DNA from 4 places in the Vibrio sp. WZ-1 genome. Region 4 is predicted to be linked to each of the others. Evidence: predicted binding sites of a transcription regulator. Region 4 holds the regulator's gene; each other region holds the start of a gene.
The links. Region 4 encodes PurR, which represses purine synthesis genes. Its sites were predicted from a motif close to TNANGNAAACGTTTNCNTNA; they were not measured.

Region 1 (3,761 bases), on a different contig from region 4:
CTAGACATTAAGTCATACTTAAAAGGCTCCATTCAGGAGCCTTTTTTTTATCTCGTATACATCAGATCTCTTCGATAGGCTCAAATAAAAAAGACGCATAAAAACATGCGCCTTTATAAATTCACCGTGAAATGCCTGGGTTAACGCTCCCAGTAAGCCTCTTCAAGACTGTCTTCTCGCTCAGGTAGTCCGCGAGATAAACGAGGAGAATGCTGTACTAGCACTTCATAGCTTGCTCGGTTAGCGTATTTACACACTTGAGAAAACGAAGAATATGTTAAAAACTGATGAGCATGCTTGCTTGAGTTTGGCACATTCTCTTTGTGGTACTTATTTGCCGCCATATCATGAAGCACAGCAGACAATGCAGCATCACCAGCACCATTGGTGTTTTTAATTTTCTCAGGACCGCCCATATAAGGGGAAATATGAGAATAAACTTTAATTGGGTTTACACTCGCATCCTTTTTCGCTGGGCGACTAAATTCGTAACGGTTAAATTCAGCAATAGAACCCGGAAGTAATGGCAAAGAAGTTTCTCGCTTAGCGTCATCTTCTGTATAACCCGCCATAAATAACCCAACTGGACCTGCTGTACATAATACTAGATCTGCCCAATCCAACGTTTTATCAGACGCTGCCAATGGATCAGATTCACCAGTTAGAGCTTCTGCTTCATCTTCATTCATTGCTACAACAGATACGTTATCGCGAATAAACTCTTGCCAGAATGTTGGGTCATCTTGAATTACGAACTTAGTACCTAGTGTTAATACCACTGGTACATCATGTTTCTTCGCGTATTCAATAGCACGCATGGTTGCTTCAGGCATTGGATCACCTTCTTTGCAACGAACTAGATACGCAGTAAGAACAAGCGCTGAGGCACTCTTGAAGATCTTCTCTGGAATATTATCTGGATGAAGTTGGTTCATCTGACCTTCGCTAATTGCGAAAGTACGCTCACCGTCTTCAGTAATAAGAGCAAAACAACGGCCAATTGCACCTTCTACCCCTTGTAGGTAGTTTAAGTCCATGCGGCTAGATGTATTACATAGGTAGCGGTAACCATAGCTACCAATTTTAATATCCTGACTCATCACGCCTAAAAGTGTAGAACGGTCATCCGCTAACACAGAATAGTTGTGTAGTGTGTTGCCGATCGTGCCACCTGCATACTCATTAGTAATCAGGTTCTCTTCTTTTAGTTGCTGGTAAAGCGCTTCTGCAGTTGCATCATCAATTACCAGTGAGTGTCCCTTACTCAAACCATATTTTTCGATTACATCCGTGGTAACTTTAGCTTCGATATCTACCAACGTCTGATCAATACCGATAATGTGAGTACGCGTCATTTTCTTGCTTTCTTGTGCTTGACTGACCAAAGGGTCGCGAGCATGAACCGGAAAATAATGCTTCGATTTGCGTTGTCCAGGAAATTTCATATTGTTTGTCTGAATAAGGGATGAAAAGGAGAACGGATTCTATACCGCTGTTATAAAAGCAGCAATAAAAGCAATTATAGCAAACGTTTGCAGTCTATTTTTTTCTTTCAGGCTACTTATTCACCTTCCATAAAGCTTAGATCCGGTAATTGATCCAGATGCTCACTATAACGCTTTAAGTTGAACTCCCCTTCATTTTTCATCACGTCAAAAATCTCAATCGACATTGCGCACGCCATCATTGCAATCGCGTCTTCACGTGGTGTGCCTGTCATCATTAAGCGCATAAGCGTTTCTTTTACTTTAAGTGGGTTACCATCTTCGAGTTGATTTTCAACAATCTCAATCAACTCAGGTTCTTGCATAAATTGGTTTTCTTCGGTCATTTGATTTTTCCTCTTGGATTTTTGCCAACTATGCCATATATAACTTCTCTATACTTATGAAATTACCGACTTGCGATTTTGTTGGAGAAAAGTGCAGCAAATCGAAGTGTGATTTCGATCTCGGATCTGTCACCGGCCTGTGGATTCTGGTAGAATCTGCGTCCCGTTTATTTAAGTGGTGTTTAGTAATGTCTGATAACAGCCAAAAGAAAGTCATCGTCGGTATGTCCGGCGGCGTTGATTCATCTGTTTCTGCGTATCTTCTCAAGCAACAAGGCTATCAAGTAGAAGGCCTGTTCATGAAGAACTGGGAAGAAGATGACAACGAAGAATATTGTACAGCAGCAGAAGATCTTGCTGATGCTCAGGCAGTATGTGACAAGCTAGGCATTCACCTACACACCATCAACTTTGCTGCTGAGTACTGGGATAATGTATTTGAGTACTTCCTTGCTGAATACAAAGCAGGCCGTACACCAAACCCAGACATTCTTTGTAACAAAGAAATCAAGTTCAAAGCATTCCTAGAATTCGCTGATGAAGTACTTGATGCTGACTACATTGCAATGGGTCACTACGTGCGTCGATCTTTTCCAGAAAACGGTGAAAAGCCACAGATGCTACGCGGCCTAGATGGCAATAAAGACCAAAGCTACTTCTTATACACGTTAAGCCACGAGCAAGTTGCGCGTAGCCTATTCCCTGTAGGTGATCTAGAGAAACCTGAAGTGCGCCGCATCGCGGAAGAGCAAGATCTGATCACAGCTAAGAAGAAAGACTCAACCGGTATCTGTTTCATCGGTGAACGCAAGTTCACAGAGTTCCTTGGTAAATATCTTCCGGCTCAACCAGGTGATATTGAAACACCTGAAGGCGAAGTGATTGGTCAGCACCAAGGCCTTATGTACCACACACTAGGTCAGCGTAAAGGTCTACACATCGGTGGCCGTAAAGGCGGCGGTGGTAACGAAGACCCATGGTTCGTTGGCGAGAAAGATCTTAAACGTAACGTTTTGATAGCGGTACAAGGTAAAGACCACCCAATGCTGAAATCAGAAGGTCTACTTGCATCACAACTTCACTGGGTAGATCGTGAGCCAATTCGCGATGTTATGAAGTGCACAGTGAAAACTCGTTACCGTCAGGAAGATATTCCTTGTACAATCATCCCTATCGATGATGAAAACATTAAAGTGATCTTTGACGAGCCACAAATTGCTGTAACCCCAGGTCAATCAGCTGTGTTCTACAAAGATGACGTATGCCTAGGTGGCGGCATCATCGAGCAACGCATTAAATATTCTCAAGCTTAGGAGTCGTTACGTGGCGAATACACTTTATGACCGTACTATCGCTTTTGCAGGTATCTGCCAAGCTGTTGCTTTGGTTCAACAGGTAGCGAGAGACGGGCATTGTGATCAAGATGCCTTTGAAACGTCAATTAACGCCATTTTGAATACGAGCCCAGCCAACACCATTGGTGTTTTCGGTCGTGAAGCTGATCTTAAGCTGGGTCTTGAATGCTTGGTGAAAGGGATTGATAGCACTCCATCCGGAAGTGAAGTCACTCGCTACATCATCAGCCTAATGGCATTAGAGCGCAAGCTATCGAGCCGCAATGATGCAATGTCACAACTTGGTGACCGCATCCAAATGGCTCAGCGTCAAACGGAACATTTTGAATTGCTAGATGATCAAATGATCAGCAACCTAGCAAGCATTTACTTGGACGTTGTGAGCCCAATTGGCCCTCGCATTCAAGTAACTGGTACTCCATCTGTACTGCAACAGACCTCTAACCAGCACAAAGTTCGTGCGCTGTTGTTATCCGGTATTCGTAGTGCGGTACTCTGGCGTCAAGTTGGCGGTAAACGTCGTCATCTAATCTTCGGACGCAAGAAGATGATCGAGCAAGCACAAATCCTTCTTG
Region 2 (3,761 bases), on a different contig from region 4:
CAAAGAGTTAGGTGTGCCTTGTCCAGAGTGTGGTAATGAGTTGGTTCTCCGCCAGGGGCGCTACGGTATGTTCGTCGGTTGCAGCCATTACCCAGAATGTCATCATATTGAGTCGATTAACCAACCTGAGCCTGAGCAACAAGCAAAAGAGTTACATGCTTGCCCTGAATGCGGCAAAGGACATTTGGTTGAGCGTAAGACCCGATTTGGTAAAACATTTTATGCGTGTGATAACTATCCGAAGTGCAAGTTTGCAGTGAACTTGCCGCCTGTAAGAGGCCGCTGCGAGGAATGTGGATTTACCTTGTTGGTAGAAAAGAAACTTGCCAGCGGGGTTAAACTGCAATGCGCGAGTCGTAAGTGCCAGCATACTCAATCACAATAACCTTCAGTACGAATTAAAAAGGGTCGCATCATGCGACCCTTTTGCTATTTATTCCGATGCTATTCTATGCTTGCCACTGCTTGGCAAATTCATGCACAGCAGGGAAAGCCTGTTCATCCAAAACATCTGTTAATGCACAGAGTTTGCGATTAAGTTCGCCAGTGTAGTCACCACATACGTTGATGTGACCCATCTTGCGACCGACACGTTTTTCTTTGCCGTACCAATGAATGTGGCAACCATCCATCGCTAGCAATGCTTCTGGTAGTGTGTCTTCACCAAGAATATTAATCATCGAGGTTTCACGAACCAACTTCGTGCTACCCAAAGGCATGCCACACACGGCGCGGAGATGGTTCTCAAACTGACAAGTTTCTGCACCCTGTTGAGTCCAGTGACCAGAGTTGTGTACGCGTGGTGCGATTTCATTAACCAGTAAAGTACCGTCAACGTCGAAGAACTCCAGCGCTAGCACACCAACGTAGTTCAAGCTGTTGGCAACGGCCGTGAACATCTGTTTTGCTTGCTCTTGCAACTCTGGCGCATCTATCGCAGTAGAAAGACTCAATACACCATTGGTGTGAACGTTCTCTGCCAGAGGGTACACTTCAACACTGCCCTCTTTACTACGTGCACCAACCAGTGAAACTTCGCGGTTAAAGGGGACAAATTCCTCAGCAACAATCGCTTGAGTTGGTGTTGCCGCAATGCACTCTGCCATCTCTGTCCAAATGTCTTTGACTTGAGAAGTTTCTTTTAAACGCCACTGGCCTTTGCCATCGTAACCACCCAAGGCACTTTTCAGAACCATTGGCATACCAACGTGTTCAATGGCGCGGTCAAAGTCTTCACGAGTTTCGATGACGTAGTATTTCGCGTTACGTACGCCAGCATCATCAAGCAATGCTTTTTCAATGCGGCGATCACCGCCTGCTTTGATGGCTTGCGTACTTGGTAGGAACTTGCCGCTCGTTTCGCATACATCAAGCACGTCATGAGGGATGTGCTCAAACTCAGCAGTAATAACGTCGACTTGTTCAATCGCATTCTCTAAGCCGTTGCCGATCACGTGCTGAGTCAGTGGATGCACGATATTACCGCTACTCACATCGTAAGCTGAAATTTGAATATTCAGTGGCGCACCAGCCAGAGACATCATACGGGCCAGCTGACCCGCACCAAGAACCAGTACATGCATCTGATTAATCCTCAGCAGGGTTTGGGTTCGCCAATACGGTTTCCGTTTGTTCGTTACGGAACGCTTCGACTTTTGCCATGATCGTTTCATCATGTGTACCAAGGATTTGAGCAGCCAGAATGCCTGCGTTTGCTGCGCCTGCTTCACCAATAGCCAATGTGCCTACCGCAATACCCTTTGGCATTTGTACTATAGAAAGCAGTGAGTCCATGCCTTTTAGTGCACGAGATTGAACAGGGACGCCAAGTACCGGAACGCTAGTAAATGCTGCTGCCATGCCTGGTAGGTGAGCTGCACCGCCCGCACCTGCGATGATGACTTTAATGCCGCGTTCTTTGGCGCTGGTTGCGTAATCAGCCAATAGTTGAGGAGTACGGTGAGCTGACACCACCTTTGTTTCGTAAGACACGCCAAATTGATCCAGCATGTCCGCTGCTAGTTTCATGGTTGGCCAATCTGATTTAGAACCCATGATGATACCGACTTTCATCTCAAACTCCTTCAAGCTGCAAAATTAGGTGAGCTGATAAATTTGTGCGCATTATACGGGGATTTTTATCTCAAGCAAACGTTTGCGTGTGTTTGTAAATGCTATTGATACATTTTATAAACAAATTGCTTTAGTCTCTGAGAATGAATATTTGTACACTTAGTACAAACACAACAAACAATACTATCAGGAAGTCATCAGTGGATAACTTTGAACAGGTGCTAGAGGCACTACAAACAGGCGAGGTGATTGCCTATCCAACAGAAGGGGTATTTGGTGTTGGCTGTGACCCAGATAACCCAGAAGCGATTCAAAAGCTGCTAGAGCTAAAACAGCGTCCAGTAGAGAAAGGTTTAATCCTAATTGCTGCGAGTTATGAGCAGCTTCTGCCTTACATTGATGAATCTCAGCTTACTCAAGAGCAGTTAGATAAAGTCCATGCAACTTGGCCAGGTCCATACACGTGGATCATGCCAGCAAGTGACAAAGTTTCTCACTGGGTATCGGGGCAATTTGATTCAATCGCAGTGCGTGTGACGAATCATCCTTTAGTACAAAAGATATGTAATGCGTTCGGAAAGCCGCTAACCTCTACCAGCGCGAATCTTACTGGTCTGCCTCCTTGTATGACGACGGAAGAAGTCGAAGAACAGTTAGGCGATAGACTTGTGGCGATCTTACGTGGTGAAACCAGCGGTCGTGACAAGCCTAGTGAAATTCGTGATGCTAAAACCTCGCAAATATTAAGACAGGGCTAACCCTGCTAGTCAGCAATCAATAGGTATTACACGTATGTCAGCAATCGATAAGCACGCCGTAAAGCAGTTCTTGATGTCCCTTCAGGATTCCATTTGCCAGCAGTTAGAACAAGAAGATGGAAAGGCCGTCTTTGTCGAAGATGCATGGCAACGTGAAAAAGGAGGGCGTCTTGGTGGCGGTGGCCGTACTCGCGTATTGCGTGATGGCCATATCTTCGAGCAGGGGGGAGTGAACTTCTCTCATGTAGAAGGTAATGAAATGCCAGCGTCTGCGACGGCGCATCGTCCAGAGTTAGCTGGTCGTCGTTTTGAAGCGATGGGTGTTTCCTTGGTTATTCACCCTAAAAACCCTTATGTACCTACTTCACATGCCAATGTCCGCTTCTTTATTGCAGAGAAAGACGGTGAAGACCCAATCTGGTGGTTTGGTGGTGGTTTTGACCTAACGCCTTTCTACCCATTTGAAGAAGACTGCCAATCATGGCACGACACAGCAAAACAGCTTTGTGCGCCATTTGGTGACGAAGTTTACCCAGAGCACAAAGCGTGGTGTGATAAATACTTCTTCCTTCCACATCGACATGAAACTCGTGGTGTTGGTGGTCTGTTCTTTGATGACTTAAATCATTGGGAGTTTGACAAGTGTTTTGACTATATCAAAGCGGTTGGCAAAGGTTATTGCCAAGCTTACTTACCAATCGTATCTCGTCGTAAAGATATTGAATACGGTGAGCGCGAGCGTGAGTTCCAACTGTACCGTCGTGGTCGCTATGTTGAGTTCAACCTAGTATATGACCGCGGCACGCTATTTGGCTTGCAAAGTGGTGGACGGACAGAGTCTATTCTTATGTCGATGCCGCCTCTTGTGCGTTGGGAGTACAGTTATGAGCCACAGGTGGGTTCTCCAGAAGCTGAACTTTACGAGCGATA
Region 3 (3,761 bases), 210 kb from region 4:
GAATACCTTAATAAACTGCGAGCAGAAGCTCGTGATAAAGGTATCTCTGAGCAAGTCATCAGCGCTGCGTTTGCCGATGTTGAATACAAGCCTCGAGCGGTAAAAGCGGATCGAAACCAGCCAGAGAAAAAGCTGACGTTGGACGAGTACATTCCTCGAGCTGTTCCTGAATGGAAGGTTAAACAAGCGAAGCAGTTATACAAAGAGCATTACGCAGAGCTAAAACGCATTGGTGATGAATTTGGTGTTCAACCACGCTTTATTGTTGCGCTTTGGGGCGTGGAGAGTAATTTCGGTAAGTTCACAGGTAACTTCCGTGTTATCGATGCTTTGTCGACCATGGCGTTTGAAGGCCGACGTGAAGAGTTCTTCCGCAAAGAGACCATGGCCGCGCTACAAATTCTTGATCAAGGCCATATTGAGCTAGAGAACTTCAAAGGATCTTGGGCTGGTGCGATGGGACAGTGTCAGTTTATGCCTAGCTCATTTTTGCGTTTTGCCGCGGATGGCAATGGCGACGGTAAGAAAGACATCTGGCAATCAGAAGCAGACGTATTTGCTTCAACCGCTAACTACTTAGGTGAGTCTGGTTGGGACGACAAATACACGTGGGGTCGTCAAGTAAAAGTGCCGCATGGTATTGATCATAACCTTGAAGGTCGTGGTGCCGAAAAAGGCAAATACCTGCAAGAGTGGAGCAAGCTTGGTATCACCAAATACGATGGCAGCCCATTGCCTAAGTTGGACGAAGACATCAAAGCTTGGCTAATCATGCCAGATGATGAAAACGGCCGTACTTACTTGGTGTACAACAACTACAACGTATTGATGAAGTGGAACCGCTCTTACTACTTTGCGCTGGCGGTAAGTCACTTAGCTGACCGCATTACTTTCTAAGTGCTTAATTCTAATTAATCAGTCAATATGAAAGGGGCTCTTCGGAGCCCTTTGTTTTCTCAAATTTTATCGAGGTTTTCGTGTTATCTGAACGTGCTGCACAAATGGTGATCTTCTCTGCGTTGATCAAACATAAGAACTTTACCGCTGCGGCTAAGAGCTTAGGTGTGTCCGTGTCTCACGTCAGTAAGCAGCTCAGTCAATTAGAGGCTTCGTTAGGCATTAAGCTTGTGCAACGTACCACTCGTAGTTTCACCCCAACGGAGGCTGGTCGAACTTTCTATCACCATTGTGAGCAAGTCGTACAAGCGGTTGGCAATGCGACCCGAGAAATGGAAAGCCAAAGAGATGAAGTGGCAGGCCTCGTTCGATTAGGACTATCGCAGTCATTTGGCACCTTACACATTATTCCAGCGATTCAAGAGTTGCGTGAACAGTACCCACAGTTACAAGTAGAAGTTCACCTATTTGATTACAAAGTGGATATGTTAGATGAGGGATTAGACCTTTGGATCACCAACAATGAGCGTCTACCAGAAGGCTACATTGCACAGCGATTAACAGATTGCCAGTTTATTGTAGCGGCCTCACCAGAATATTTGTTAAAGCACACCACACCCACGGAACCTAATGAACTCTCTCAACACAATTGTTTGATATATAGAAGTTGGGAGCGTGACTACACCAGTTGGGCTTTCACTAAAGGCGAGCAAGAGCTTAATGTCAAAGTTTCGGGCAACTATTCGGTTGATTTAGCAGAAGCGGTTCGTGATGCTGCGATATCGGGGTGGGGGATTGCTTACTTAGCAACTTACCTGCTTGGTGATGAGTTCCGAACCGGTAAGTTGATTCAGTTGTTACCAGACTGGAAAGCAAGTCAATCGATGCCGTTTTATGCGGTCTACCCAAGCCGCCAACACATGCCGAGAAAGATCTCTGCAGTGATCGATTTTATTAAGCAAAGGATTGGCACACCTTGTCACTGGGACCAGAAATTAGCACCATACATCTCTTTACCAAAGTAGTGGTTACAGAAGGTGATTTAAGTCACAAAATTTTTCTGGTTTCAGAAACATCTTTTCCAAATGGAAATAATATAAATAGGCAAACGTTTAAGTTTAAATATTTCAATTGGTTACATTTAAGGTCAAATAGTAACCAGCCTGACTTTTCACACTGTTAACATACCCAACTTGCAGCTTTTTCTTCTCGCTATAGAATCCGACGCCTTTCCTGTCCCCCTTTTGTCGGAACCACTTTATGAACTCAATTATTGGTATCGTAGCCATTCTATTCGTAGCATGGCTGCTTTCTACAAACAGAAAAAATATCAAGCTCAGAACGGTATCTTTAGCGTTTGCTCTTCAAGTGCTGTTTGCATTGTTGGTGCTGTATGTACCAGCAGGCAGAGAAGCGTTAAGTTCAGTAAGTGGAGTCGTCTCTAAACTGATCAACTACGGCCAAGAAGGTATCGCATTTCTTTTTGGCAATCTTGCAACGGGCGGGTTCACATTCGCGATTAATGTTCTTGGCATCATTGTCTTCTTCTCTTCATTAATCTCTGGTTTGTATCACCTAGGGGTAATGCCGAGAGTCATCAACTTCATTGGTGGCGGTATCCAAAAGTTATTGGGTATTGGCCGCGCAGAATCGCTTTCTGCAACCGCGAACATTTTTGTTGGCACGATTGAAGCTCCGTTAATGGTGAAGCCATACCTTAAGCACATGACGGATTCACAGTTCTTCGCGGTAATGACGGGTGGTTTGGCTTCTGTGGCTGGTGGTACCTTGGTTGGTTACGCTTCTTTAGGGGTGGATTTAAACTACTTGATAGCTGCGGCATTTATGTCTGCTCCTGCTGGTCTTTTGATGGCGAAAATGCTGATGCCAGAAGATGAGGTAAAAGCACCAGATATCGATATCAGCCAAGTAGAGATTCCGCGTGCAACCAATGTGGTAGAAGCTTTGGCAGATGGTGCCATGGCAGGTGTCAGCATTGCTATCTCTGTTGGTGGGACTTTGCTGGCATTCATCAGTGTGATTGCACTGCTTAACGGTGTGCTAGGCTGGGTTGGTGATTGGTTCGGTGTTCAACTGAGTTTTGAACTAGTCCTTGGTTACGTGTTTGCTCCTGTTGCTTGGTTGCTTGGTATTCCTTGGAATGAGGCGATCACTGCAGGCTCATTAATCGGTAACAAAATCGTAGTGAACGAGTTTGTCGCTTTCATTCAATTGGCTGACGTGAAGTCTCAACTGAGTGCCCATTCACAAGCGATTGTTACTTTTGCTCTGTGTGGCTTTGCGAACATCTCAAGCATGGCAATGCTAATTGGTGGCCTAGGCTCACTTGTTCCGGAGAAGCGCGCTTTCGTATCTAAACATGGTTTCAGAGCAATTATTGCTGGTGTGATGGCTAACCTGATGAGTGCATCAATCGCTGGCGTGATTTTGAGTTTGTAACAGAACCCCTCCCTAACCCTCCCCTTCGAAAGGGGAGGGAACTAGACCCGAGTGCGCTTATTATGAAGCGTCAATCGACAGTTAATATAATTTCTGTGACGATTGCATTAGTTGAATCGAGCTCTTTCCGGTCCTCCCCCTTTCTAAGGGGGGAGTTAGAGGGGGTTGCTGCTCTGAACTAAACAGAATAATCTTTTCTAAAACAGACTCGGTTTGCTTCATCACTTCTTCGTTGGTGAATCGCAGAACCTCAATCCCCAATGCTTCCATGAATGCATCCCTCATTGAGTCTTTTTCTTTCCCCTCAGTAGAGAAATGACTATCACCATCAATCTCAATAACCAAGTTCAATTCCGCACAATAGAAGTCAACAATATAGCGACCAATGCCATGTTGCCTACGAA
Region 4 (3,761 bases):
ATGCTAATACGGTGGGAGACACAATACCTGAAAGGCTATCTATGGTGGCTAATTGAGTCCCCGCATTCAGGTAAACAGCTGTACCCGGTAACATACCTACTTGGCTGGTTAAATAGAACCGTGCAATCGTCATAGGTGTCAATCCCATCAGCAAGTTGATAAGAAAAAATGGAAAGACGGGAATTAAGCGTAGAGAAAACAGGTAAAAGGCCCCATCTTTTTCAACGCCTTGGTTAATGGCATTCAGTTTGTTTCCAAACTTACTTTGTACCCATTCTCTCAATAAGTAACGGCTACTTAAGAAGGCAACTGTTGCGCCAATGGTGCTGGCAAAAGAAACCAATAAGAGACTGGTCCAGAAACCAAATAGAGCAGCACCCAGAAGCGTTACTACGGCAGCTCCGGGAATGGAGAAAGCGGTGATAGCTATATACGCAAAGAAATAAGTTGCTGCAGCAAGTACGAAATTTTGGCTAATAAAAGTGTTCAACGCCTCTTGCTGTGCCTTGGCGTTTTCTAGGGTTAGATATTGACCAAAACTCACACCTAAAAAGACAATCGTCGCGAGTAGGATCAGTCCTAAAATCAGTTTCTTATTCATATCTATCACTCCATTTCTGCTTCTTAGATAATAAGACAGAATGGAGTGAGAAAAAATTTCAAAAAAACCGCAGTGTAAAACTGCGGTTTATGAATTCCTGGAGCTCAAACTTGTGTTATGAGAGGTGGTTAATTAGCTCTTCTCGACGAGATTGAGGTACAACACTCCAATGAGTACCATTAATGGCGCCCTCAAGGGCCCACAGTAACTCGATGCTTACAGAAGCTGTATGTGTTTCTTGGATCGCCTTGTACGCGTTTAACGCCCCTTGTTCTTCAAGCTGCGTAACAGAATCTATGCCTGCTTTCTTAAGCATTCTCTCTGTTGCTAGCCTAAGGTTCGGTAGATCTTTTAAACGAGTCGGTTTAGAGCTGGCTTGCTGTTCTTTTTCAAGCTTTGCAGTTTCGAGCGAACTTTTGGCTACTTCCACTAAGTGTTGTGGTGTGTCCCAAAGGTCTGGTGAAACGGCATAGTACTTTGTGACTACAGGAAATCCACGCTTCTTGTATACGTAAGGTTTAAGTCCCTGAGTTTCAAAGTCTGAAGATGTCTTTTTATCGGCTCTGATATGAAGCTGGTTGTTAACGACTAATGCAAACATTGTTTCATCAGCAAAAAGGCCAAAGCCGCCAAACATTGAGCGTGACTTGATCGTACCAAGCACCTCAAAAAGCTTCATAGAGTCTTTGAGTATCGGTTTATCCATGATGTGTTATCTCGGTGTAATTTAAATTACGCCACCAAAAATCAGGTCCGAGAGATTAGCAAACGCATGCAGACACAATGTCATTAAAGGGTAAACTCGTCATATGCATACTTGCCATCGGTAACCCCGCTACCATGCTATCTCATGCGATAGTTTAGGCCGGAAGCTTTGCGTCCCACTCTTTAGAGTGGTTTGCCCTGTGCGTGACACTGAAAGCATACTTCCTACATTGGACTAATATCACATTCTGCGCTTGTAAATGTGATCTTGGTTCAGTTAATAGTTATTTTTTCGTGAGTTAAGTTTCATAGATTAACAAAGTGGTCTACCAGGAAATTGTCAGCGCTAGAGAGTTGACTGTACGAAGAAATAACAAGTCTGCAAAGTTCTACATACAGAACTGTTGTCATGGATGGGTTGTTAAATAAAAAGCATCCATATGGATGCTTTTTGATGATGAGTAAACGAGCACTAAAGATTAGTTGATCTTTCTAACCGTGTTTCTAATCACGATCTCTGGCTGCATTTCAAACACTCGTTTTTCGTGTTCTTTATCTTTGATACGCTCTAGTAGGATCTCAAAAGCGTTTTTACCCACACGACGTTTTGGTTGGTGGATAGTCGTTAGTGGTGGTGAGAAGTACTCTGCCAGCTCAATGTTGTCATAGCCGATAACAGAAACATCATCTGGTACCTTGATACCGTTCTGCTGAAGGCGGCTCATCAAGCCAAGTGCCATCGTGTCATTGAAACAGAAAACTGCGGTAGGGCGTTTTTCCATTGCAGTAATGTTATCTGCCGCTAGCACAGCGGTATCACACTCAAAGTTGCCTTCAAGAATCCAATCTTCGTTAACCGCAAGGTTTGCTTCTGCCATTGCACGACGATAACCCGCAATACGCTCTTGGCACGCAGCTTTTTCGAAGTGACCGCTTAAACACGCGATGTCTGTGTGACCATTGTCGATCAGATATTTTGTCGCGATGTAACCGCCTTCTTCTGAGTTATCAATGATCTTGTCTGCTTGTGAGCTTTCTGGACCCCAGTCCATCACAACTTTAGGTATGTCTGAGTGACGGTCAAGCATCTCTTTTAGTTCTTCCGTCAGATCAGAACACATTACTAGAATGCCATCTACACGCTTTTCAGCGAGCATGCGGATGTAGTCACGTTGCTTCTCGTAAATACCGCCCGTGTTACATAGGATAAGAGTGTAACCTTGACGGTAACAGTAGCTCTCAACACCATCGATTACTTCAGAGAAGAACAGGTTGGTAGATTGAGTTACTAGCATACCGATGGTACGAGTTGAGTTGCACTTTAAACTGCGTGCAACGGCACTTGGTGCGTAATTAAGTTCATCCACCGCTTTCATTACTTTTTCTTGAGTTGCTTCTGCAACAAAGCGAGTTTTATTAATTACGTGCGAAACCGTAGTGGTAGAAACGCCGGCTAAGCGAGCAACGTCTTTAATAGTGGCCATAAATGATGTCCTGTATCGAGCTACTGTAAATACCGTAGTGAAGACAACCATACGCTTAGGGTCTTGCGCAAACCGAGCAACTGCGAATAGGGGCATTGCTGAGATATTTGGCAGCGGTTGTTCCGAAATCGGTATAAAAAGGTTTGTAGCAACATTTATCGCTGAGTCTCATATTCCTTTCTTATACTAAGTGAGGAATTGGTCAGCAATCCTGTTAAGAAAACACAAAAACCGCTTTATTTCAGCGGTTTACATATAAATCATATTTAATCGTTTGCGCTCACATTTTAGACTGATGCGGGCAAGCTGGCAATGTTTTAAGCAGCTGTTTTGTGCCTCGGAGGTCACAGTTTAACGGCTAAATGGATTGTATTTCTCTGCGCCAGATTAAAAACAAACGAATAAAATAGGGAGTCTGAATGACAGACTCCCCAAAATAGGCGGCAATTATTCACCAAGAAGGTAGGTGCTGTCCAGTTTACAAAATGCAATTAATAGTTGCGCGACACTAACATAGAAGCCAAATTCATCGAATTGCTTACATTTAGCGGCAAACTGAGGTAGCCATGTCAAAAGGTGTTGCTGGATGAACTCATTTTGCTTTTCGAATGCATCTTCCATGTGTTTTTCCTGCTCGAGTTCATTTGAGCGGATAATCATATTGCCTAAAAAATCTAACTCGACTGCTAAATGATCCGCAGGCTCTTTTAGATTTTCGTCAACTTGCACACCAAAGTCTGCCATCAGCCTTTCCATCTCTTCTGCTGGTTTATCGTTTAATAAACCAGATTCACCGATGTACATTGAGGCATAAGGTAGCGCACCGTGCTTTTCTGTTTTAAGAAAAAGTTCACAGAAGTCCGCAGCTAGCTCTAACTGAGCATCTTCACGATCTTGTAGGCGGTTAAGCGCATCAACAAGGGCATTAACGGATGGTTTGAGTGTTTCATTTTCACCTAAACCAGCTAAAA

Region 1: ACTS60_RS21975 (inosine/guanosine kinase) is a predicted target of PurR. The motif match lies at 1,521-1,540, and genes of this name have one in related genera.
Region 2: purE (5-(carboxyamino)imidazole ribonucleotide mutase) is a predicted target of PurR. The motif match lies at 2,144-2,163, and genes of this name have one in related genera.
Region 3: ACTS60_RS18010 (NupC/NupG family nucleoside CNT transporter) is a predicted target of PurR. The motif match lies at 1,998-2,017, and genes of this name have one in related genera.

Annotation. Positions count from the first base shown of each region.
Region 1 covers NZ_JBQEQR010000085.1:268,884-272,644, reverse strand. Annotated here, with positions in the region: gene ACTS60_RS21975 (inosine/guanosine kinase) at 141-1,445, opposite strand; gene ACTS60_RS21970 (hypothetical protein) at 1,562-1,831, opposite strand; gene mnmA (tRNA 2-thiouridine(34) synthase MnmA) at 2,020-3,144, shown strand; gene hflD (high frequency lysogenization protein HflD) at 3,155-3,761, shown strand, end outside.
Region 2 covers NZ_JBQEQR010000053.1:2,014-5,774, reverse strand. Annotated here, with positions in the region: gene ACTS60_RS04070 (DNA topoisomerase family protein) at 1-385, shown strand, start outside; gene ACTS60_RS04065 (5-(carboxyamino)imidazole ribonucleotide synthase) at 450-1,583, opposite strand; gene purE (5-(carboxyamino)imidazole ribonucleotide mutase) at 1,588-2,073, opposite strand; gene ACTS60_RS04055 (L-threonylcarbamoyladenylate synthase) at 2,274-2,831, shown strand; gene hemF (oxygen-dependent coproporphyrinogen oxidase) at 2,866-3,761, shown strand, end outside.
Region 3 covers NZ_JBQEQR010000080.1:318,816-322,576, reverse strand. Annotated here, with positions in the region: gene ACTS60_RS18020 (lytic murein transglycosylase) at 1-897, shown strand, start outside; gene ACTS60_RS18015 (LysR family transcriptional regulator) at 978-1,922, shown strand; gene ACTS60_RS18010 (NupC/NupG family nucleoside CNT transporter) at 2,158-3,357, shown strand; gene ACTS60_RS18005 (endonuclease domain-containing protein) at 3,439-3,761, opposite strand, start outside.
Region 4 covers NZ_JBQEQR010000080.1:113,575-117,335, reverse strand. Annotated here, with positions in the region: gene ACTS60_RS17160 (TVP38/TMEM64 family protein) at 1-601, opposite strand, end outside; gene ACTS60_RS17155 (TfoX/Sxy family DNA transformation protein) at 717-1,307, opposite strand; cyclic di-GMP riboswitch class I at 1,424-1,514, opposite strand; gene purR (HTH-type transcriptional repressor PurR) at 1,786-2,790, opposite strand; gene torD (molecular chaperone TorD) at 3,238-3,761, opposite strand, start outside.